One region of the Pseudomonas shahriarae genome, then DNA from elsewhere that is predicted to be linked to it. Evidence: predicted binding sites of a transcription regulator. Region 1 holds the regulator's gene; each other region holds the start of a gene.
The links. The regulator FliA, encoded in region 1, starts transcription of late flagellar genes. The targets are predictions, from matches to a motif close to CTAAAGTTTNNNNNNNNNNNGCCGNTAA.
Positions count from the first base shown of each region.

Region 2: the regulator FliA is predicted to act here: its motif matches at 3,191-3,218, upstream of HU773_RS12165 (methyl-accepting chemotaxis protein).
Region 3: the regulator FliA is predicted to act here: its motif matches at 3,602-3,629, upstream of flgM (flagellar biosynthesis anti-sigma factor FlgM).
Region 4: the regulator FliA is predicted to act here: its motif matches at 1,975-2,002, upstream of HU773_RS13165 (methyl-accepting chemotaxis protein).

Region 1 is NZ_CP077085.1:1,886,764-1,892,522, reverse strand. It holds gene HU773_RS08495 (chemotaxis protein CheA) at 1-1,329, opposite strand, end outside; gene HU773_RS08490 (protein phosphatase CheZ) at 1,342-2,130, opposite strand; gene HU773_RS08485 (chemotaxis response regulator CheY) at 2,149-2,523, opposite strand; gene fliA (RNA polymerase sigma factor FliA) at 2,691-3,431, opposite strand; gene fleN (flagellar synthesis regulator FleN) at 3,428-4,261, opposite strand; gene flhF (flagellar biosynthesis GTPase FlhF) at 4,362-5,678, opposite strand; gene flhA (flagellar biosynthesis protein FlhA) at 5,690-5,759, opposite strand, start outside.
Region 2 is NZ_CP077085.1:2,744,519-2,750,277, reverse strand. It holds gene HU773_RS12185 (NAD(P)/FAD-dependent oxidoreductase) at 1-969, shown strand, start outside; partial or broken gene HU773_RS12180 (chlorhexidine efflux transporter) at 1,076-1,279, shown strand; gene HU773_RS12175 (hypothetical protein) at 1,330-1,860, shown strand; partial or broken gene HU773_RS27405 (transposase) at 1,820-2,129, opposite strand; gene HU773_RS12170 (hypothetical protein) at 2,400-2,870, opposite strand; gene HU773_RS12165 (methyl-accepting chemotaxis protein) at 3,277-5,271, shown strand; gene HU773_RS12160 (ABC transporter ATP-binding protein) at 5,678-5,759, opposite strand, start outside.
Region 3 is NZ_CP077085.1:4,660,607-4,666,365, forward strand. It holds gene HU773_RS20700 (hypothetical protein) at 1-660, opposite strand, end outside; gene cheR (protein-glutamate O-methyltransferase CheR) at 875-1,702, opposite strand; gene HU773_RS20710 (chemotaxis protein CheV) at 1,746-2,678, opposite strand; gene flgA (flagellar basal body P-ring formation chaperone FlgA) at 2,760-3,524, shown strand; gene flgM (flagellar biosynthesis anti-sigma factor FlgM) at 3,667-3,984, shown strand; gene HU773_RS20725 (flagella synthesis protein FlgN) at 4,033-4,500, shown strand; gene HU773_RS20730 (flagellar brake protein) at 4,596-5,345, shown strand; gene HU773_RS20735 (MFS transporter) at 5,406-5,759, opposite strand, start outside.
Region 4 is NZ_CP077085.1:2,943,589-2,949,347, reverse strand. It holds gene HU773_RS13185 (LysR substrate-binding domain-containing protein) at 1-178, shown strand, start outside; gene HU773_RS13180 (MmcQ/YjbR family DNA-binding protein) at 190-540, shown strand; gene HU773_RS13175 (DUF1294 domain-containing protein) at 629-1,012, opposite strand; gene HU773_RS13170 (undecaprenyl-diphosphate phosphatase) at 1,012-1,842, opposite strand; gene HU773_RS13165 (methyl-accepting chemotaxis protein) at 2,092-3,726, shown strand; gene pnuC (nicotinamide riboside transporter PnuC) at 3,874-4,437, shown strand; gene HU773_RS13155 (AAA family ATPase) at 4,434-4,958, shown strand; gene pvdQ (bifunctional acylase PvdQ) at 4,964-5,759, opposite strand, start outside.

The DNA of each region.
Region 1 (5,759 bases):
TTCACCCACCAGTTCCAGGGCGATCTCTTTTTTCAACTGCCGGGCCAAGTCACGCACCAGGCGCGGGAAGCGCCCGAAGACTTTCTTGATCGGCTGCATGCGCGTTTTCATCACCGCGGTCTGCAGGTCGGCAGTGACCACGTCGAGGTTCGACACGGCCTTTTGCATGGCTTCGTCGCCACTGCTCAAGCCCAGGCGTACCAGGCGGTTACGCACCAGCACCAGTTCGCCGACCATGTTCATGATGTCGTCCAGGCGCGCGGTATCGACCCGCACGGTGGTTTCGGCTTCACTGGCCGGGGCTTTGTCGGCAGGTGCCGGAGCGCGGGCTGGCGCCGGGGCGGCGGCACGGGCGGGAGCCGGTGCTGCGGCCTTGGCAGCAACGGGTGCAGGCTTGGCCACCGCTGCGGTGGCGGTCGCGGCGGCTGCGGCGGCAGGTGCCACCTCGGAAAACTTGCCCTTGCCGTGCAACTCATCCAGCAGGGATTCGAATTCGTGATCGCTGATCAGGCCATCCGCCGCCGGAGCGACAGCCGGCGCCGCAGCCGGTGCAGCCGCAGCCGCCGCAGCGACTGCCGGCAACGCCTCGGCAGCAAACGAGCCCTTGCCATGCAACTGATCCAGCAGTGCTTCAAATTCGTCGTCGGTGATATCGGTGCTGGCCGCTGGCGCAGCAGGCTCCACCGGCGTCGGTGCGGCTGCCACGGCGTCCGGGGCGAACTGGCCCTTGCCGTGCAACTGGTCGAGCAATGACTCGAACTCGGCGTCGGTGATGTCTTCGGTGGTCGGCACCATCGGCGGCGCAGCTGCGGCCGGGGCTTCTGCCTCGGCCTTGACCGCATTGAGGGAGTCCAGCAGTTGCTCGAACTCGCTGTCAGTGACGTCGGGTTCGGCCACTGGCTCAGGCGCCGCCTCAACCACCGGGGCGGCAGCTACCGCGCCAGGCTCTGCCAGGCGCGCCAGGGCGGCCAGCAGTTCCGGGGTGGCAGCCGTAATGGGTGCGCGTTCGCGCACTTCATTGAACATGCCGTTGACCGCGTCCAGGGCTTCGAGGATCACGTCCATCAATTCCGAATCAACGTGCCGCTCACCCTTGCGCAGGATGTCGAACACGTTTTCGGCGATGTGGCAGCACTCCACCAGCTCATGGAGCTGGAGGAAGCCGGCGCCCCCTTTTACAGTGTGAAAACCGCGAAAAATTGCATTGAGCAGGTTCGCATCATCCGGTCGGCTTTCCAGCTCGACCAGTTGCTCGGACAACTGCTCTAGAATTTCGCCGGCCTCTACAAGGAAATCCTGAAGGATTTCTTCATCGGCGCCGAAGCTCATATTGCGTGCTCCTTAGAAGCCTAAACTGGACAGCAAATCGTCTACGTCATCTTGACCTGACATAACGTCTTCACGTTTATCGGCATGAATCTGCGGACCTTCACCCTTGGCGAGGTGTTTTTGTGGATCTTTTTCCGAGAGGATCGCTTCGCGGTCGTGTTCGATGCCGGCAAAACGGTCGACTTGGCCAGCCATCAGCACCAGTTTGAGCAGGTTGCTTTCCACTTCGGTGACCAGCAGGGTCACGCGCTTGATCACCTGACCGGTAAGGTCCTGGTAATCCTGGGCCAGCAGAATGTCATTGAGGTTGCTGGAAACCGTACGGTTTTCCTGCTCGCTGCGTGACAGGAAGCCTTCGACCCGACGCGCCAGGTCACGAAATTCTTCAGCGCCCACTTCGCGCCGCATGAAGCGGCCCCAGTCGGTGCTCAACGCCTTGGCCTCGTTGGCCATGCCGTTCACCAGGGGCGTGGCGTTTTCCACCAGGTCCATGGTGCGATTGGCTGCCGCCTCAGTCAGCCTGACCACATAGGACAGGCGTTCGGTGGCATCAGTGATCTGCGAGATTTCCTCGGCCTGGGGCATGTGCGGGTCGATCTGGAAATTGACGATCGCACTGTGCAACTCACGGGTGAGCTTGCCCACTTCCTGATACAGGCCGCGGTCGCGGGTCTGGTTGAGCTCATGGATCAACTGCACTGCGTCGCCGAACTGGCCTTTTTCCAGGCTTTCGACGAGTTGGTGAGCATGTTTTTTCAGGGTCGACTCAAAGTCGGCCTGCGATGATTCTTTATGCTCCATAGCTCCCCCGTGGCAGCATCAATGACCGATGCGTTCGAAGATTTTTTCAATCTTCTCTTTCAAGGCCAGTGCAGTGAATGGCTTGACCACGTAGCCGTTGACCCCGGCCTGGGCGGCTTCGATGATCTGTTCACGCTTGGCTTCAGCGGTCACCATCAGCACAGGCAGGCTGCGCAGCTTTTCATCAGCGCGCACGTGGCGCAGTAGATCAATGCCGGTCATGCCAGGCATGTTCCAGTCAGTTACCAGAAAGTCGATGCTCCCGCTGTTGAGGATCGGAATCGCCGTAATGCCGTCATCCGCCTCGACCGTGTTAGTGAACCCAAGGTCACGCAACAGGTTTTTTATGATCCGCCGCATCGTTGAGAAGTCATCAACGATGAGGATTTTCATGTTCTTGTCCAATTCGACCTCCAAGCAGTCTTAAACGCGTCCAGCACCTGGGCGCGCCATATCATTCAACAGGCATTACACAAAAAGGACTGCTGGGCACATCACGGGCCGCTCCCGCCGGGCTTGCGCCCTGGCGGTTATCGTTCGCAGTGTCCCCACACTGCCTGTCAGCGCGCTCGCCACTCTCCCAAACGCCCCCGCAAGCGGGCCGCGCATTGGCTATGAAGCTGGCTGACCCGCGATTCGCTGACCCCCAGGACCTCACCGATTTCCTTGAGGTTCAGCTCTTCGTCGTAGTACAGCGCCAACACCAGCCGCTCACGTTCCGGCAGATTGGCAATCGCCTCTGCCAGGGCGCCCTGGAAGCGTTCATCTTCCAGGTCGCGTGAAGGCTCCTGGTGAGCACTCGCGCCATCCTCATGCAGCCCTTCATGTTCGCCGTCCTGTAGCAGGTCGTCGAAACTGAACAGGCGGCTGCCCAAGGTATCGTTCAAAATCCCGTAGTAATCGTCGAGACTCAATTGGAGTTCGGCCGCAACTTCGTGATCTTTAGCGTCGCGACCGGTTTTTGCTTCAATTGAGCGAATTGCGTCACTCACCATCCGGGTATTGCGGTGGACCGAACGCGGCGCCCAATCACCTTTACGCACCTCATCGAGCATCGCGCCACGGATACGGATACCCGCATACGTCTCGAAACTCGCACCCTTGCTCGCGTCGTACTTGGTCGACACTTCGAGCAGGCCGATCATGCCCGCCTGGATCAGGTCTTCGACCTGGACACTGGCGGGCAGGCGTGCCAGCAGGTGGTAGGCAATGCGCTTGACCAGGGGCGCATAGCGCTCGATCAATTCGCCCTGGCTGTCACGCGCCGACTTTTTGTAAAGGTTGTAGCCGCTGGCTGTCATAGCACCGGTCCTGCACTCGTCTGATGCACCAATCGCTCGACGAAAAACTCCAGATGCCCCCGGGGATTGGCGGGCAGTGGCCAGGTATCGACCTTCTGAGCAATTGCCTTGAACGCCAACGCGCATTTCGAACGAGGGAACGCTTCATAGACTGCACGCTGCTTTTGCACAGCCTTGCGCACACACTCGTCATAGGGAACTGCGCCGACGTATTGTAAGGCGACATCGAGGAAGCGATCCGTGACCTTGGTCAACTTGGCGAACAGGTTGCGCCCTTCTTGCGGGCTCTGGGCCATGTTGGCCAGCACGCGGAAGCGGTTCATGCCGTAGTCGCGGTTGAGCAGTTTGATCAGGGCGTAGGCGTCGGTGATCGAGGTGGGCTCGTCGCAGACCACCAGCAAGACTTCCTGCGCGGCGCGCACGAAGCTGACCACGGACTCGCCAATCCCGGCGGCGGTGTCGATCACCAGCACGTCGAGGTTGTCGCCGATATCACTGAAGGCCTGGATCAGGCCGGCATGCTGCGCCGGGCTCAGATGCACCATGCTCTGGGTGCCGGAGGCGGCCGGGACGATGCGAATCCCCCCGGGCCCCTGTAACAGCACATCGCGCAGCTCACAGCGGCCCTCAATGACATCGGCCAGGGTATGTTTGGGCGTCAGTCCCAGCAGAACGTCAACGTTCGCCAGGCCCAGGTCGGCATCCAGCAGCATGACGCGGCGGCCAAGCTCTGCCAGGGCCAGGGACAAATTCACTGACACGTTAGTTTTCCCGACGCCACCTTTGCCGCCGGTCACCGCGATCACCTGTACGGGATGCATGCTGCCCATGTTCTTTCTTTACCTTGTCTTGCTTAGCCGCAGGCTACATAGGGTGGCCGCGGTAGCAGACCATCAATGTAGGTACATTGCACTGTGTTCATGTTGCCTTTCAGCCGACCCGTTTGGCTGGGTTGTGATAGAGGTCGGCGAACATATCCGCCATCGCCTCTTCACTGGGTTCATCCTGCATTTGCACACTGACCGCACGGCTGACCAACTGATGACGGCGCGGCAGATGTAAGTCATCCGGGATCCGCGGCCCGTCGGTCAGGTAGGCGACCGGTAATTCATGGCTGATGGCAAGGCTCAACACTTCGCCCAGGCTTGCGGTTTCATCCAGCTTAGTCAGGATACAACCGGCCAGCCCGCAACGTTTGTAGCTGTGGTACGCAGCAGTCAGAACCTGTTTTTGGCTGGTGGTTGCAAGTACCAGGTAATTTTTCGACTTGATCCCGCGCCCGGCCAGGCTTTCCAGTTGCATGCGCAATGCCGGGTCGCTGGCTTGCAGGCCGGCGGTATCAATCAGCACCACGCGCTTGCGCAGCAGTGGGTCGAGGGCGTTGGCCAGGGACTGGCCCGGGTCGACATGGGTCACCGGCACATTGAGGATCCGGCCCAAAGTCTTGAGCTGTTCCTGCGCGCCGATGCGGTAGCTGTCCATGCTCACCAGGGCAATGTTGTGGGCGCCGTACTTGAGGACATAACGGGCGGCCAGCTTGGCCAGGGTGGTGGTCTTGCCCATGCCGGCGGGGCCGACCATGGCAATCACGCCACCTTCTTCAAGGGGTTCGATTTCCGGGGTCTGGATCATCCGCGCCAGGTGCGCCAGCAACATGCGCCAGGCTTGGCGAGGCTCTTCAATGCCGGTGGTCAGCTCCAGCAGGTCGCGGGACAACGGGCCGGACAGGCCAATGCGTTGCAGGCGGCGCCAGAGGTTGGCCTGTTGCGGCTTGCTGCCCTGCAACTGGTTCCAGGCCAGCGAGCCCAACTGCACTTCCAAAAGCTCGCGCAGACCATTGAGTTCAAAACGCATCGAGTCAAACACGCGCTGGTCAACCGCAGCGGCCGGTGCTGGCGCGGCGGGACGTGGCGGCTCGACAAAAGTCGGCTCTACCAGTGGCTCGGCCGCCGTCAGCGGCAGGCCGGCAAACAATTGGCGATTAGTGGTCGCATCGCTGTCGCCCCGCATGCTCAGCTCGGCCTGGGCCGAGACAATGCGCGAGGCGGTCTTGCGCAACTCGTCTTCGAGTTCCATGTTCGGTACACGCGGCGCCAGGGCCTGGGGTTTGTAATCCAGGGCAGCCGTCAGCTCGACACCGCCGGCAATGCGACGGTTACCGATAATAGCCGCGTCGGCGCCCAGCTCATCACGAACCAGCTTCATGGCCTGACGCATATCGGCGGCGAAAAAACGCTTTACTTGCATAACCCACTACCTCAGCCGTTGGGCCCTACTGTCGCGACGATAGTCACTTGCTTATTGTCAGGAATTTCCTGGTAAGCCAAA
Region 2 (5,759 bases), 860 kb from region 1:
GACGCCGGAGATATTGCGTGCGGCGTGACGGGGACCTCATTTGCATGGATCAACGTTTCTCACAGCGGGTTCGACCCTATTGCGCAACTGCGCGGCTTGGTCATCAATGAGTTCCGTCGACTCGACATGGAATTATCCGACCTGAACGTTCGATGGACAGGTGCCCTAACTTACGGCACGAACCTGGATGAAACGCTGCAAAGGGCAGGCAATACAACTGCAGAACATTTAGTGTCCCGCCCCCAGATTGTCGATATTGAACCCAATCTCAAGCATCCCCCTGAACAGGCCTTATACGAAACCCAAGCAGGTGCCTTGGATGCGGTACGAGCAACGCACGCCTTGATTGCAGGCGCGAAAGAGCATGGGGCCAATGTATTAACCCATACACGGGTTCTCGGATTTAGAATGCTGAATACTCGAGTTACGGGACTCGAAACCACAGCGGGAATAATTGACGCTGATATCGTTGTAACCGCAGCGGGGATTGGCACCAGGAAACTCACCGACATGCTTAACGTTTCTCTTCCTATAGAAGAATCTCCAGCCATTTTTATTCGTTACAAGGCACCCGCCAACCTGGTGCAGACCATAATTTCCAGCCCCGCAATGGAAGTCAGACAAGAAGAGGATGGGACGTTGCTAGCCGCAGAGGATTATCTGGGTGATGCCCTGGACAACCAGGCAGAAGCGATTGCGCTACGAACAGCCCAGGCCATCCGGGACGAACTTCATGGGGCTGATTCCATTGAGCCGGAATTGGCATGTGTCGGGCTAAGACCATTTCCCGCTGATGGCATTCCCATTGTCGGTTACTTGCCCACAGTCAGCGGTGTATATGTTTGCACAATGCACCCTGGCGTTATCCTTGCCCCGATAGTAGGCCGTCTGGCCAGCGAAGAGATAATGGACGCCACTCTGGCCCCTGCCCTCGGCCCTTGCCGCCCTGACAGGTTCATTCAACCTTAGTCCGTGCTGGTTGACACCACCATGGCCACTAACTTTCCATGCCTGAGGCTGTCGGCTACCAGTACATTGTTTGCCAGCAGCAGCCCATGACCGGTGATCGCAGCGCTCACTGGGTTTTGAGGGTGGGCTAGTTCTACTGTGGGTGCCACTGGTGGCATGGTGGCTGGAAATTTCCTGGTGGGCTGCACTGGTCACCGATCTGGGGCTGTTCGTTTTCTTCTTCTTTTACGCGCTGGCGTTTCAGTGGGTCTTTGATAGGGTGTTTGATGTACCAGAGTCCGCGAAGGAGCAGGTTTCGGTTAACCCGTAATCCGCCCGGAATCCCGATTGGCCCACCTGTAGCAGCACTAGGATTTGTGCATGAAAAACGCCACCAAAGCGATTGAGAACTACATCTTCGGCAAGGACGGAAATCGGCCTGACTTGTTGCGGCATGCTTTCAGTCCAGACGCAACTCTTACCATGCTGGTGCAGACAAGCACCATCCAATTTCCCCCCAACGTCCAGGGGCGCGAAGATATTGCTGAAGTACTGGTACGCAGCTTTAGCCTGCAATATGAGAACGTTTATACATTCTGCTTCGGTGCCCCTCCAAAGCCCGAAGCACATGCTCATAGGTGCAAATGGCTGGTTGGCATGTCAACAAAAGCAACTGGAGAGTTGCGCGTAGGCTGTGGGGAATATCATTGGGTCTTTTCACCGCAAAGCGGCCTGGCCATGCAACTGTCCATTACTATCGAACACATGTTGGAGTGCCCTTCCCAGCATATGCAGAAAATAATGGATTGGCTTCAAGGTCGCAGCTATCCATGGTGTGAACCTGCCGACATGCTCGATTCGGCACCGCCACTCACTTGCCTCCAGCCGGTTCTTGTCTACGTTGCTGCATGACCCCTATGGTTGTAAACGTTCGCGAGCGTACGCGTTCTTTCGTGTAGCCAAACTGGCGCTTGATCACACGAAAGGCATGTTCAACCTTGGCCCGCACCTACGCTTTGGCGTATTCAATCTTGCGTCGCATACAGCCCGATCAAGCTCTTTTTTCCGCGCCTTCTATAGCTGCTCGGACGCGCGGCGATCGCCCACATCATCGCGCGGTTCTGATGCTCGGCACGCTTCTCCTCACCGGTACAACCCGCATCGCCGCACACATACGTTTGCCGGCGTACTCGGCATCGGCGAAAGGCATCTGTTTCTCGGTGCAAGAGCGCCTCGCATAATGGACGTTATGGCTAAATTCAGCGCCGAGACTTCGCTATTATCCCAGCGCTAAATGCCTCGATTCCGACGGCATAGCGACCATAACGTCACAGACATTATGCTTAACTCCGATAGCGATCTGGAACACCGCGCGCCAGATTCAAAAGCAGCCACCGTAGTCCTCGGCTGACCGGCCTTCGTTTGGCCTTTGGGCCATCGGACTTTTACGGCTAGTCAGCACACCGTTCACCAACACTATGGTGAACTCGATAACTTTGCCCGTCGTAACGCAGCACTGGAAAACACAAGCCCGGGCCACCGACCTCAACATCAGGCCAACCATTACTGCCTTTGCTAGCGAGAAACTCAGCGACACCGCTTTCTTTGAGCATGAGTTTCCAGTGGCCGTCAGGCTGCTGACTTACCAGATAAAATCCAGTACCTGCTTGCCCATAACAGTAAGTGCTGCCTTCGGTAATCAACGCATCCGGTCGGCCGTCACCGTTCAGGTCCTCAACCAATTCCATGGTTACCGGCCTGTAGCTACCAGTTTCCTGAATTTCACACTCCGACGTCTCTTGGTTAAATCCAGCAGCGTGGAATGCTTTTATCTGCTCGCTACGCGGTAGTTCATCTGCCTGCGCCGTAACACTGCTCACGAAACATGCCACCCATAGACCTAACGTAAAACTTCCCTTCATATCGACCGTCCCTTTATGATGCTCAACGTTATTAAGTATCGTGCATGTACCCACACAAGCATCTTGGATAAGTTGGCCGTTTCACATGGGTGCGCGTGCGGTACAGCATGCCTTCCGCAGTACCAGCGACGCTAACGACACCCTCAGGAAAAACAAGACCACGGACTGCATTTTTACAGGTGCCAATGATCATTTCGACCGCACCCAAGGCTCGGCCTTCACGGAGGTAAAACCGGCGATTAAGCCACCCTCCAATGGGTAACCTCGCAGCTGATGCGCGCAAGGTCACGGTCAAGCCGATTAACTCAGCACCGTCGTACCTAAAGCTCTTCCTTGCCAAGCCGATAGCCCGACGAAGCTCTAATAAAGCCGCGTCGATAATAAACGCTTCGTAAGGACGACCTCCATGCCCACACTGCGCTCCATCCAGACCCGCTACACCCTGTTCCTGGTGCTGTTCGTCCTGGTGTTATCGGTACTAACCGTCGTCGGCATCGGCCAATTGGTCGCCCCCACGTTAAAACACACTGAAGAACAGGTGGTGCTCAACCGCATCGCCGAGGTAGCTGTGCAGATCCAGGGCGAACTCAACAAGGTTCAAGCCCAGCAACGCAGCATCACCCAAACCATCCCGCTGCTCGACAGTGACGCCATCGACAAGGTGCTGCCCGGCCTGGTGGATCAGTATGGCGAGCTGAAAGTCTTCGGCGGCGGTATCTGGCCGCTGCCCAACCAGCGCACGCCGGGGCGCAACAAGCACAGCACGTTCTGGCACCGCGATGCCTCGGGCAAGCTGGCGGTGAATACGTTCTGGAACAGCGACGCCGCACCCAATTATTACGACCAGAGCTGGTACAAAGGCGGCCTCGCCTCGCCCCGTGGCCAATGCGCCTGGGCCGCCGCCTACAAGGACGACGCCAGCCAGGAGCCGCGCACCAACTGCGCCATGGCCATCCAGCGGGACGGCGCGGCCTACGGCGTCGCCACCATCGACGTGACCCTGGGCTTTTTCAATGAGCTGGTGGCCAGCAAGGAAAAAGACATCGGCGGCCAGATGCTGATCGTCGAAGGCGACGGCAAGATCATCAGCAACAGCACGCGCATCAGTAGCCCGGTGGTGCTCAAGAACATCAGCGAACTGACCGGCACCTCGGCGTTTGCCGCCCAGGTCAGCAAGGCCCTTGCCCATCGCGACCAGGCCCTGCAGCGCGGTGAATTCGACAACCAGGGAGTGGCCAGCACCTTTTACATGCGCCCAATCGAGGGCACCCCGTGGTTCCTCGCCACTGCCCTGCCCACCTCGCTGATCACCGCCCAGCGTGACGATGTGCTCGGCAGCCTGGCGCTGCTGCAAATCCCGATGGTACTGCTGCTGGTGCTGCTGGCGTTCTATGCGATTCGCAATCTGGTGCAACGCATGAAGTCGCTGCGCACCAATATCGACTCGCTGTCTGCCGGAGATGCCGACCTGACCAAGCGCATCACCATCCGTGCTGAGGATGAAATGGGCGCCATCGGCCACTCGGTAAACCGCTTTATCATCTACCTGCAGAACATGATCGGCGAAGTGACCCAGGCCACGGGCGCCATGGCCTCGGGGCTTGAGCAATTGCAGCAGACGTCGGCGCAGACCAACCGGATTCTGGTGCGGCACGCCTCGGAAACCGATCAGACGGTCACGGCCATCACCGAAATGAGCTCCACCGCCGACACCGTCGCGCAAAACGCCGCTGAAACCGCCTCGTTCACCCAGCGCGCCAACGAACACGCCGACCGCTCCCGCGTGGTGGTGGGCGAAGCCTCGACCAGCGTCAGCGCGCTGATCGGCGAAGTGGCCAGCGCCACCCACACCGTAGAAAACATGCGCCAGGACGCCGCACGTATCACCGAAACCCTCGGCGTGATCGGCGCGATTGCCGGCCAGACCAACCTGTTGGCACTCAACGCGGCCATTGAAGCGGCGCGCGCTGGCGAACAAGGCCGTGGATTTGCGGTGGTCGCCGACGAAGTCCGGGCGTTGGCCGCACGCACCCAGGCCAGCACCTCGCAGATCAACGAGATGTTGGCGCGCCTGACCACTGGCGTGAGTTCGTCGGTGACGGCAATGGAAAACACCCAGGCCAGCTGCCAGTCAGCGGCGGATGCCACGGCACGCGTCAACACTGGGCTGGACGAAATGGCCGGCTCGGTCAGCCATATCAACAACCTCAGCACGCAGATCGCTACCGCCGCCGAGCAGCAAAGTGCGGTGACCGAAGAGATCAACCGCAGCATGGTGCAGATCCGACATATGGTCGAAGAGCTGGTGGAAAGTGGCCATGCCACTGAAACCAATACGCAAAGCCTGCTGGATGCCAATGGCCGGGTGATTACGTTGATGAGCCGCTTCAAAGTGCGCTGATAAATGAGTGAAACACTCCCGTGCAAACCACGGGAGTGGGACTATTCTGGCAGATCCCAGTGCGAGATTTCGCCACATAGGCGGTGTGTCATGCATGCTGCTGGGCATTCTGTCCATGTGGAGCGGTCAGTCGACTAAAGCGATCAGAGAGCTTGAGCTTGGGCTCCCCAAGCTACACCGCGTAACGATGCAAGCCTCGTCATTGAACCTGGAAATCGAAGGGCTGATTTTTATTCCAGACCAGAATCCACTGAGGGGCCAGAACTGCCGGGGCGCAACAACCGCCCCCATCACAAAGCCGGAGGTGTGCGCCACAGCAGCGCGCGCCATTCCTGCCGATAACGCAAAGATCGTTTGCCTCTGCTCCGCTGTCAGGTCGTTATTGCTCACCTCTCCCTACAGCTGGTTAGCCTACCGCTACCCAATGCTCGTTCCCCAAGTCCTGAAACTTCTGCGCCGGCGCTTCAAAGCCTTTTGACTTGATCGGG
Region 3 (5,759 bases), 2.8 Mb from region 1:
CTCACCATTGCCAAGGGAGTCCAGGGCCTTGGAAAAGTCATATTTCGAATTTTCATGGTTGGCTTCCTGTGCTTTCTTGGCACTGGTCGCATAGGCCAGGACTGCGGTCTTTTTCATCACAGGATCATTACCTTTAAAGCCGGCATGACGCTCTGCCGCCTCCATCTCCTGGCGAGTCAAATTCACCTCACTCCCGTCCTTCAACGTGATGTGGTAGCCATTCTGGGTTTCCTTCACATCCTTGAAGAGGTCGGTCTCCTTCTTGCCATAGCGCTCCATCATTGCCTTGATGGCTGAAACCGTGGCGCAGTTACCATTTCGCCCTTGAAAAAACCCTGCAAAAACATCCCCGGTATCTTTCCCGGCCTTGAGTCCGGCACGGACTGAATCGCCCCCTCCAAAAGAAGAGAAATCGTTTGTCGGTAGAGAGTCACTGGAGGCAAAAGAGTCGTAGCTAAAAGCCTGTCTCGAAACCCCACTATTGACCGGGGAAAAGCTGATGCTCGGCGCCCCGGACGCCTGAGTGCCAGGCATAGGGCTGGAACCTGCCCACCCCCTTGCCGCCCCTGCGGGGGGATCCTGCACACGCCGCGATTCAATAACCGGATCGAACGCAAAACGTGCACCTCCCGGACGATGCTCTGTCGAAATGTTTCCCATACCCTCCTCCTTCCGGTGAACGTGGCGATAAAGACTTCGCGCCCTCGTCAACACGGCTTACGTTTTGAACGAACGGAACTTGCCCACCCATCCGTGGCGAGCTGAGAAACATAAGTTCCAGAAGGGGGAACATCCCGCGCGCAAAAAAGGGAGACCCTTGCGGGTCTCCCTTGTTTGCACGGCTTGCCGCGTCCTGAAGAACGGGCTCAAACCATCACTTGGCCTGGTAGATAATACCGGGGCTGCACTGCACCATCTGGTAATGATCCGGCAAGCCATTGAGCGCCTCGGAAGCACCGAGAAACAGATAGCCTCCACGCTTGAGCGTGCCATGGATGCGCAACAGGATGTCCTTCTTCACTTCAGCCGAGAAGTAGATCAAGACGTTGCGGCAAAACACGATGTCGAACTTGCCCAGGCTGGCGTAGCTGTCCAGCAGGTTGAACGAGCGGAACTCCACCCGGCTCTTGATCGGCGCCTTGACCGCCCAGCGCCCGGCCCCCTTGGGGTCGAAATAACGCTGCAGGCGCTCCGGCGACAGACCGCGGCCCAGGGCCAGGCTGTCGTATTCGCCCGTCTTGCAGTTGGTCAGCATGGTGCCGGACAAGTCAGTGGCGACAATTTGCACCCCTGCCTTCAACTGGCCCATGTTGGTCCGCTCGAACTCGTCGATGGACATCGACAGCGAATACGGTTCCTGCCCCGACGAACACGCCGCCGACCAGATGCGCAGGCGCTGGCCAGGGCTGGCCTTGATCGCCTCGGGCAATACCTTGTTCTTGAGCACCTCGAAGGGATAAGTATCGCGAAACCATAAGGTTTCGTTAGTGGTCATGGCATCGACCACCATCTCCTTGAGCCCGCTGCGCGGTTGGCCCTGGATGCGCTGCACCAGCTCGCCCAGGGACTTGATGCCCTGCTGCTCCATCAATTTGTTGAGACGGCTTGATACCAGGTATTGCTTGTTTTCACCAAGCAATATGCCACAGGCTTTTTCCAGGAATACCCGGAACTGTTCGAAATCCAAATTACCCGTAGACAATGAAACCGCCTCTTAACTCGTGTGACCGCCAGGGAGAAAGCCCCTAGCCGTGATCTGCAGATTTGATCCGGTCGACTACCCGGGATGCCAGGTCATCAGGACGGAATTTGGCCAGGAAGTCATCGGCACCGACCTTCTTGACCATCGCCTGATTGAATACACCGGACAATGAAGTATGCAGGATGATATGCAATTTTTGCATGCGTGGGTCGTTGCGTATCTCGGCCGTGAGGGTGTAGCCGTCCATTTCCGGCATCTCGATGTCGGAAATCATCATCAGGAATTCTTCTTCCGGCTTCTTGCCTTCGTCCACCAGCTTACGCAGATAATCCAGCGCCTGGCGGCCATCATTGAGCGCCACCACTTCGACACCCACGGTCTGCAGGCAACGGGACACCTGCTTGCGCGCCACCGAGGAGTCATCCACCGTCAACACCCGCAGGGACACGGCCTTTTGCTGGGTCTGCTCATCCACGACCCCCACCGAAATCTGCTCCGACGTGGGTGCCACTTCCGCGAGGATCTTCTCGACGTCGATGATTTCCACCAACTGGTTATCGACCCGCGTCACTGCCGTGAGGTAGTGATCGCGCCCGGTGCCCTTGGGTGGTGGATGGATCTCTTCCCAGTTCATGTTGACGATGCGCTCCACCGAGCGCACCAGGAAACCCTGGGTCTTGGTGTTGTACTCGGTGATGATCACAAACGGGCTCTCACGATCCTGCAAGCCGGAAGAGCCGGTGGCCATCGCCAGGTCAAGAATAGGAATCGTCGCACCCCGGATGTTGGCCACGCCACACACCACCGGGTTGGACTTGGGCATTATGGTGAGCTTGGGACATTGCAGCACCTCCCGCACTTTAAAGACGTTAATGCCATAGAGCTGCTTGCCATCGAGACGAAACAGCAACAACTCCAGGCGATTCTGCCCTACCAGCTGTGTGCGCTGGTTCACTGAATCCATTACACCCGCCATGCCCAGACTCCTACGCTACAAAACTTACGGGTACGACGCGTACCCAACACAAAACGGCACGCGCTTTGCTATTTATTGGCCATGGACATCAAAACGACAGTTTCCCGACGCCTTCGCTCGCCACAGTACCGCAGATTGCTCTGCGCCTGGACGGCGTTGTTTGCCTTGGGTACCGGCCTTGCAGCCCGTGCCGACAACGTCACCTTGCCTGATCTACTTATCGGCGTCACTCAAGGCTTTCTTGAGTTCACTGTAGAAGATTATCTGGCAACCACACAGACACCGGGCCGTTATGAAATCCAGGTCAACCAGTTGGACCCGCGTTTGCGCATGCCCATGTGTGACAAGGAATTGACAGGCTCCCTGGAAAGCCCCGCCCAGCCCATTGGCCGCGTGACCGTGCGCGTGCGCTGCGACGGCAGTTCGCCCTGGACCGTGTTCGTGCCGGCCCAGGTCCGCCTGTATCGTGACGTGGTGACCGTCACCCGCCCGCTCAAGCGCACCGGCATCATCGGTTTTGAAGACGTGGCCCTGCGCGAACGGGACATCAGCCAGATCAGACAGGGTTACCTCACCTCCGTGGACCAGGCCGTCGGGCAAAAACTGACCCGACCAATGGTCACCGACCAGGTCATCACCCTGGTTCACCTGGAACAGGCAGAAGTGGTGCGCAAGGGCGACCATGTGGTGATATCCGCCAGCAGCGGGGGGCTGAACGTGAAAATGCCGGGGGAAGCCCTGGCCAGTGGCGGGATGAGCGAGCAGATTCGCGTGAAGAACCTCAACTCCAAACGTGTGATCAAGGCTCGGGTAACAGCCCCTGGCCAAGTGGAGGTGGCGCTATAGATCACTGGCGTGGGACGCTGGCTTTTCCTACACTGTGCGCATGATCTGGCGGTGCACAGGTTTATTGTCGATCGCGCCTAAAGTTTGTCCGGGTATGGCCGAAAACATGGCAAGCGTCCAATTACCCAGAGGTTTTTTTAACATGGTCATTGATTTCAGCCGATTGAACAGCGCCCAGGCAACGCCCGGCGGCACGCGTACCAACGCGGCCAAGGACAGCGTTGAAGCCAAGGCCCCGGCACTGCCTGCCAAGGCAGAACAGACCGCTTCGACCCAAAGTGGCGAATCGGTGCATTTGAGCAACGAGGCTCAACAGTTGCAGAAGATCACAGACTCGCTGCGCGATCAGCCGGTGGTCAATAAAGCCCGTGTGGCCGAATTGAAGCAGGCAATTGCCGATGGCAGCTATCAGATCGACAACGACCGTTTAGCCGGCAAAATCATCAAAGCCGAGCGCTAGGCCAAGGCCTGCGCCAGGCTTTTGGACGCTTAAACCCCAAGGCCAGCCATGCACGACGAAAATCTGCTGCAACTGATCAATGAAGACCTGGCTCCGGCGCAACAGTTGCTGGAGCTGCTTCAAGACGAATTCGTGGCCCTGTGCGGCCGCGACATGCGCGTGCTGGAAGACATCCTGGCACGCAAGCAATCGCTGATCATCCTGCTTGAACAACACGGCCAGAAACGCAGCCAGATCCTGCTCAGCCTGGGCCTGCCCGCTGATCACAGCGGCCTGGAACAGCTCGCCAGCCATTCATCGGTCGGTGACCAGTTGCTGGCTCAGAGCGCAGCGCTCAATCAGTTGTTGATCAGTTGCCAGGAGGCCAATGTGCTCAATGGCCAGTCGATCCAACTGCAGCAAGCCACCACCGCCAACCAGTTGCGCATCCTCCACGGTGGCGAACCTCCAGCACTGTATAACGCCCAGGGCTCCACCTCACGGCTGGTCAAGCCCAGCACCCTCAGCCAAGCCTGACGCCGGTTTATCGCGCGGCCTATCAAGGCGCGCCACATACTGGCAAAATGCCGGTTCTTGCGTGTAGTCGTATTTTGTCTGGAGATGGAAGAACCGTGTTCAACACCCTCAACGCGGAAGATGCTCCGCAGCCACCCAAGGTCCTCACCACCCCTCTGGAAATTGCCGGCACCCTGCGGCTGCTGCAAGAGAGCCACGACCCGCTGATCATCACCTTCCACGAACGCAACCAGCGCTTCCAGAGCTACCTGGTGGATGTCGACAAGGACAGCAAGACCCTGAGCCTGGACGAAATGATCCCGCCCGAAGGTGAGCGCTATCTGGAAAATGGCGAAGCATTTCGCATCGAAGGTTTCCACGAAGGCGTGCGCGTGGCCTGGGACAGCAATGGCAGCCTGACCATCGGCACAAAAGACGGCCACCGCATCTACAAGGGCAGCCTGCCTGAAGAAGTGGTCTACCATCAGCGCCGCAATGCCTTTCGTGCGGCATTGAAACTGGCGCAACTGGTGAATATCGAATTGGGCGGCGAGAAACTCAAGGCGCCTCTCAGCGGCAAGTTGCTGGACATCTCCGCCACCGGCTGCAAGCTGCGCTTTGAAGGTGATATCTCCGAGCGCCTGCAATTGGGCCAGGTCTACGACCGCTTTATCGCCGCCCTGCCCTTCGGCAGCATGACCACGGCGGTGGAGTTGCGTTACCTGCACTTTGAAGAAAGGATCAACACCACCTTTGCCGGTGTGCGCTTCCACAACATGAGCGGCCTGGTGCAGCGTCAGGTTGAGCGTTTTGTTTACCAACTGCAGCGCGAGGCGCGCCGGTTCGATAAAGACGACGATATGTAAGCGCCGAACCACAGGCACAAAAAAACGGGCAGCTCCTTGGGGAACTGCCCGTTTTTCGTTTCAGGGACGGGCCCGGCTCAGGTCATGCGGGTGGTCTTCCGGGTCCGGATGCTCCGGCGGCTCGGGCTCAGGTTGTGGCTCCACTTCAGGTTCGGCTTCGGGCGCAGGTTCCGGCGCGGTGGTTTGCATCTGGTCCTGCACCACTTGCTCATCCACACGCGGATCGAGGGCAGCCACCAGGGGCGAGCTGGACATGCTGTCGGGCATCGCCACGTGATGCAGCGGCGCATCGTCCACCTGATGCAGATTGGTCACCGCCTTGGGACGGATGCGCCAGACCAGGATCAAGGCGCACAAGCTGAAGAACGCATACAGCATCTGGTTGCCGAACAGCTTCATGACCACGCCTGCCAG
Region 4 (5,759 bases), 1.1 Mb from region 1:
GTATTGCGAGCAGGAGCTGGAAAGTGGCCAACTGGTGCAACTGCTGCCCGAGTGGTCGCTGCCCGGTGGCTGGCTGCAAGCGGTGTACCCGCATCGACGCGGCGTATCCCCAGCGGTGCGCGCCTGGATCGACTTTCTGGCCCATGCCTTCAACAGTTGCGGAGATCGACTGCTATGAGTACCCGGAGCATGACCGAAGACGACGTCGCCCAGTTCTGCCTGGGCTTGCCCGGTGCACGGGAGGATTACAAGTGGGGCGGTGTGCGGGTGTTCTCGATTGCCGGCAACAAGATGTTCGCCCTGCAGAACCTGCGCGGCGACTCCCTGGCGTTCAAGGTCGACAAGGAACTGTTCCTTGGCCACGTCGACCGCCCCGGCATCCACCCGGCGCCGTACCTGGCGCGGGCGCAGTGGATCATCATGCAGCTGCCCTACCCACTGGGCGGCGAAGAACTGCGCGGCTTGCTGCAGCGCTCCCACCAGTTGGTGGTGAGCAAACTGCCCAAACGCACGCAAATCGGCCTGAGGCTGGACGAGTAAGCCAGTCCAGGTCGTCTTGTACACAACTTGATCATCGAGATATGCACATACCCCGATGGGCGCAGCTTCGCTCTCAAACCCCACGCGGCTAGAAGACTGCCAGCAGCGTGCCGCCCAGAAACAACTGATCAATCCAGAACACCTGGTGCAGCAACACAATCAGCCAGAACACCACTTGATAAGACACCTTGCGCGTCTTGTGCCGGAACACCTGCTGCGCAACCAAGGCACCCGGCCAACCACCGGCCAGCTCCATGGCATGCAGGATCTTCTCCGGGGTGCGCCAGCTATCGCTCTGGGCCTTGCGCTTGTCACTCCAATACAGGCAAAACGTCACCACGCTGACCAGGCCATAGGCCGCCAACGGGATCAGCGACACCCCGCGATACGCCAGCAGTGCCGCGCCAAACAACGGCACGGCACACAACAGTGCAAACACCACAGCCTTCAAGCGCAGATGCTGGATTGTCATCACGCCTTGGCCGCCGCCCAGTCAATCCAGCCGAACTGCCAGGTGGCCAGGATCAGCAAACCGAACGCAATGCGGTACCAGGCAAACACTGCATAGCTGTGGCTGGCGATGAACTTGAGCAAGCCACGCACTGCAATCATCGCGAAGATGAACGAGACCACAAAACCGACGGCAAACACCGGCAGATCCGCAGGCTGGAACAGGTCACGGTATTTATAGCCCGAGTACACCGCCGCCCCGACCATGGTCGGCATCGCCAGGAAGAACGAAAACTCGGTGGCAGCCTTGCGCGACAGGCCAAACAACAGGCCACCGATAATGGTCGAGCCGGAACGCGACGTCCCTGGAATCATCGCCAGGCACTGGGCAAAGCCCACTTTCAAGGCGTCTTTCCAGGTGATGTCATCGACGGTTTCGGCATGGATGACATGCTCGCGACGCTCGGCCCACAACATGATCACCCCGCCGATCACCAGCGCAGTGGCCACCGTGATCGGGTTGAACAGGTATTCGTGGATCAGGTCGGCAAAAATCACCCCCAACACCACCGCCGGCAGGAAGGCGATCAGCAGATTGACGGTAAAGCGCTGGGCGTTGCGCTGGGTCGGCAGGCCGGTCACCACGTCGAGGATCTTGCGCCGGAACTCCCAGACCACCGCCAGGATGGCGCCCAGTTGAATGATGATGTTGAACGCCATGGCGCGCTCGCCACCGAAGTCGAGCAAGTCAGCGACGATAATCTGGTGCCCGGTACTGGAGATCGGCAAGAACTCTGTCAGCCCTTCGACAATGCCAAGTATCAATGCCTGAAAGGCGGTCCAAAGATCCATTATTCCCCCAAAGGTCATGCGACGGCATGCCTCGTTGATATTTTCTAGGTGTTCACTAACGATGAGCACGCGGCAAGGCTGCGCGCAGGATCAAGGCTGACCTGCAAAAATTCTGTGAAAAATCAGGCAGTACTCAGGTTTTTTGATTCCGGGCCGAAAGCCTATCAGACAAGCCCGAATTTCGCTTCGCGTTATCACTGGCCGATCAACGCAGCACCGAAAATTATAAGAACGCGGAGTGACAAGACTATGAACAGTTTGCGCAATATGTCGATCAGTCGGCGCCTCTGGATGATCCTGATAGTCGCCGTGTTGATGTTGATGACCCTGGGTTTGTTGATGCTCAAGCAGATCCACGACGACCTCTACCAGGCCAAGAGCCAGAAAACCCAGCATGTGGTCCAGACTGCCAGCGGAATTCTGAATTTTTATCACGGCCTTGAAACCACCGGGGTGCTGACCCGCGAGGCCGCGCAGAAACAAGCCTTGAGTGTGGTGCGCGGCCTGCGCTACGACCAGAACGAATACTTCTGGATCAATGACCTGACGCCGGTGATGATCATGCACCCGGCCAACCCCAAGCTCGACGGCCAGAACCTTTCGGCCATCCGCGATCCGGACGGCTTTGCGATCTTCAATGAGTTCGTCACCCTGGCCAAGGCCAAGGGCGTCGGCATGGTCGATTACCGCTGGCCGAAACCCGGCGCGGCTGAGCCCGTGGCCAAGACCTCCTATATCCAGTTGTTCGAGCCCTGGGGCTGGATTATTGGCTCCGGCGTCTACGTGGACGACGTACAGGCACAATTTCGCGGCCAGGTCTGGAAAGCCTCGCTGATCGGCCTGGGCATTGCGCTGATCATGGCCCTGCTGGTGGTGCTGATTGCCCGCAGCATCGTGCGCCCGCTGCAGGAAGCGGTACAGGCCATGGCCAACATCGCCAGTGGCGAAAGCGACCTGACCCGCAGCCTCGACACCCATGGCCAGGACGAAGTCACGCAACTGTCCCGACACTTCAACACCTTCACCGCCAAACTGCGCCAGGTGGTCAGCCAGTTGCAGGTGTGCGCCAATGCCCTGGCCCAGTCGTCCGCCGAGCTGGGCAACAACGCCAGCCAGGCCCATGACCGCAGCCAGCAACAATCCCAGCAAATGGAGCTGGTGGCCACCGCCATCAATGAAGTGACCTACGGCGTCCAGGACGTGGCCAAGAATGCCGAGCACGCCGCCAGCGAAATGCGTGACGCGCAGACCCAGGCCGAACAGGGCCAGGTCAATATCGACGGCAGCCTGCAACAGATCGACGCGCTGTCCGGCACCATCAGCCAGGCGGTGGAAGTGATCCGCACCCTGTCCACCGAAAGCACGCAGATTGGCGGGGTGCTGGAGGTGATTCGCTCGATTGCCGAGCAGACCAACCTGCTGGCTCTCAACGCCGCCATCGAAGCGGCCCGCGCCGGCGAACAAGGCCGTGGTTTTGCCGTGGTCGCCGACGAAGTGCGCCTGCTGGCCCAGCGCACGCAAAAATCCACTGCCGAAATCCAGAACATGATCGAGCGCCTGCAAGGGCATTCCGAAGCAGCGGTCAAGGTCATCAGCGACAGCCACCAGGCCTCGCAACTGACCATCGAACAAGCCGGCCAGGCGGGCGCCAGCCTGAATGCCATCGGCCAGGCCCTGCGCAACCTCAACGGCCTGAACGCCTCGATTGCCAGCGCGACCCTGCAACAGGCCCACGTGGTGGAAGACATCAATCAGAACGTGACCCAGGCCGCCGGCCTGTCCCACAGCACTGCGCTCGCGGCCCAGCAATCGAGCGAGGCCAGCGTGCATCTGAAGGACTTGAGCGAAGAACTCAACGGCCTGCTGCGCCAGTTCAAGGTCTAGCCCTCCTCCCGGCAGCAGCCCGCTCGCCACAGCGAGCGGGTTTGCCACAGCAATCCTTCTTCCCATAATTAGCCCCCGGCCTGGACAGGATTTTGCCCGGCCGGTTGGGTACAATCGCCCTCCTCTTCGACTCTTCCAAGGAATCCCATGTCCGGGCTTGAACTGTTTGCCGCCGCGCTGGGGGTGATTGCCGTCTGGTTGACGGTCAAGCAGAACCCGTGGTGCTGGCCGATCGGCCTGGTCATGGTGCTGCTGTACACCTGGGTGTTCTTCGAGGTGAAGCTGTATTCCGACATGCTGCTGCAAGTGGTGTATGCCGGCCTGCAGGTCTACGGTTGGTGGCAATGGACTCGCGCCGGCGAGGTCAAGCAAGGGCGCCAGGTCAGCAGTCTTGGCAGCCAGGCGATCCTCCTGAGCCTGACGGTTGGCGCAGTCGGCAGCCTGTTGCTGGGCGCCGCCATGGCACACTGGACCGATGCTGCACAACCCTGGCTGGACGCCGCCCTGACCGGCTTCAGCCTGGTGGCGCAGATGTGGATGGCGCAAAAACGCGTGCAATGCTGGGCACTGTGGATTGTGGTCGATGTGATTTTTGTCGGCCTGTTTGTCTACAAGGGGCTGTACCTGACGGCCGCGCTCTATGCCCTGTTCACAGTGATTGCCGTACAAGGCTGGCGCGAATGGCGCGCCGATCCGGCGTTGCGCACATGAAGGTGCTGGTGATGGCAGGCCCCGAGTCCAGCGGTAAAAGCTGGCTGGCCGAGCAGTTGCAGGCGCATTTCGGTGCGGTGCTGGTGGGCGAGTATGTGCGCTATTTCATCGACCACTACCAGCGTGATACGACCCTCGCCGACATCCCGGACATCGCCCGTGGCCAACTGGCCTGGGAAGATGCCGGCCGTGCCCGGCAGCCGCAACTGCTGATCCTCGATACTCACCTGCTGACCAACAAGCTGTGGAGCCTGACGCTGTTTGGCGATGCCCCCGCGTGGCTCGACGAGGCACTGCTGGCCCGCCATTACGACCTGCACCTGTTGCTGTCGCCCGAAGGCATTGGCTGGACCGCCGACGGTCAACGCTGCCAGCCGGACCTGGCCGACCGCCTGGCCTTCTTCCAGGCCAGCCGCGACTGGCTGGAGCAGCATCAGCAACCGTACAAGGTGATTGGCGGGGATTGGCAGGCACGCCATGACCAGGCGTTTGCCGCCGTGGCACACCTGCTCGACCAATAAAGCCCCTACTCGTGGATCAGTTGCCGTTGATACTGTGGGTCAGCCTTGATCTGCTGTTCGGTAAACGGCAACGGGCTGAGCTTTTTCGCGGAAAACGCCTGGGTCTGGTCCTTGAAGTACGGCGACGCCGGATCGCTGGACAGTGAGAACGCCAACACGCCTTCCGCTTTCGGCCCCTGGTCGTCGAAGGTGACGATCTGCAAGTAACTGCTGCCGCTGACCACCTCACGCTTGCCATCGGCCCTCGGCACGCTTTGCATGGCGTTGTAGATCCCCAGTTCCTGTGGGCCACCGTGCATCGGAGTGCTGCCCGAGACCTGGATATCGCCCCAACGAGTGCCTTCTTTCAACCCCGATTCACTCACCTGCGCCATTGACGCCAGCATTGCCTCACGCAACGCCTTGGCCACCTCCGGCTGCTCGATGAGCAACCCGCGCGGGGTGGTTTGTGGGTGGTCCGGGTCAAACGCAACGCGCCACACCTGCGGCACTTGCTGCAGGTGCTCCATGACCTGGAAGAAATGCACCAGGCCCAGGCCGCTGTCGAGGTTGGCCTTCTGGTCCCAGTCCTTGAGGCGGGTACACAGGGTTTTCAGGGCGGCATCCGTCTGTTGCGCGCAGAACTTGAGCAGATCCGGCATCACCTGCCCAGCCAGGTACACCTGGTTATCCAGCACCATGTGTTGCAAATCGGCGACGGTGATCGGCTGTGTGTCCAGGTCCTGCAAGCGCTGCAAGGCAAAACGCGAACGTGCGCCCAAGGCAATGTGATCCTGGCTGACCACCGGCGAAAAGCCGGCC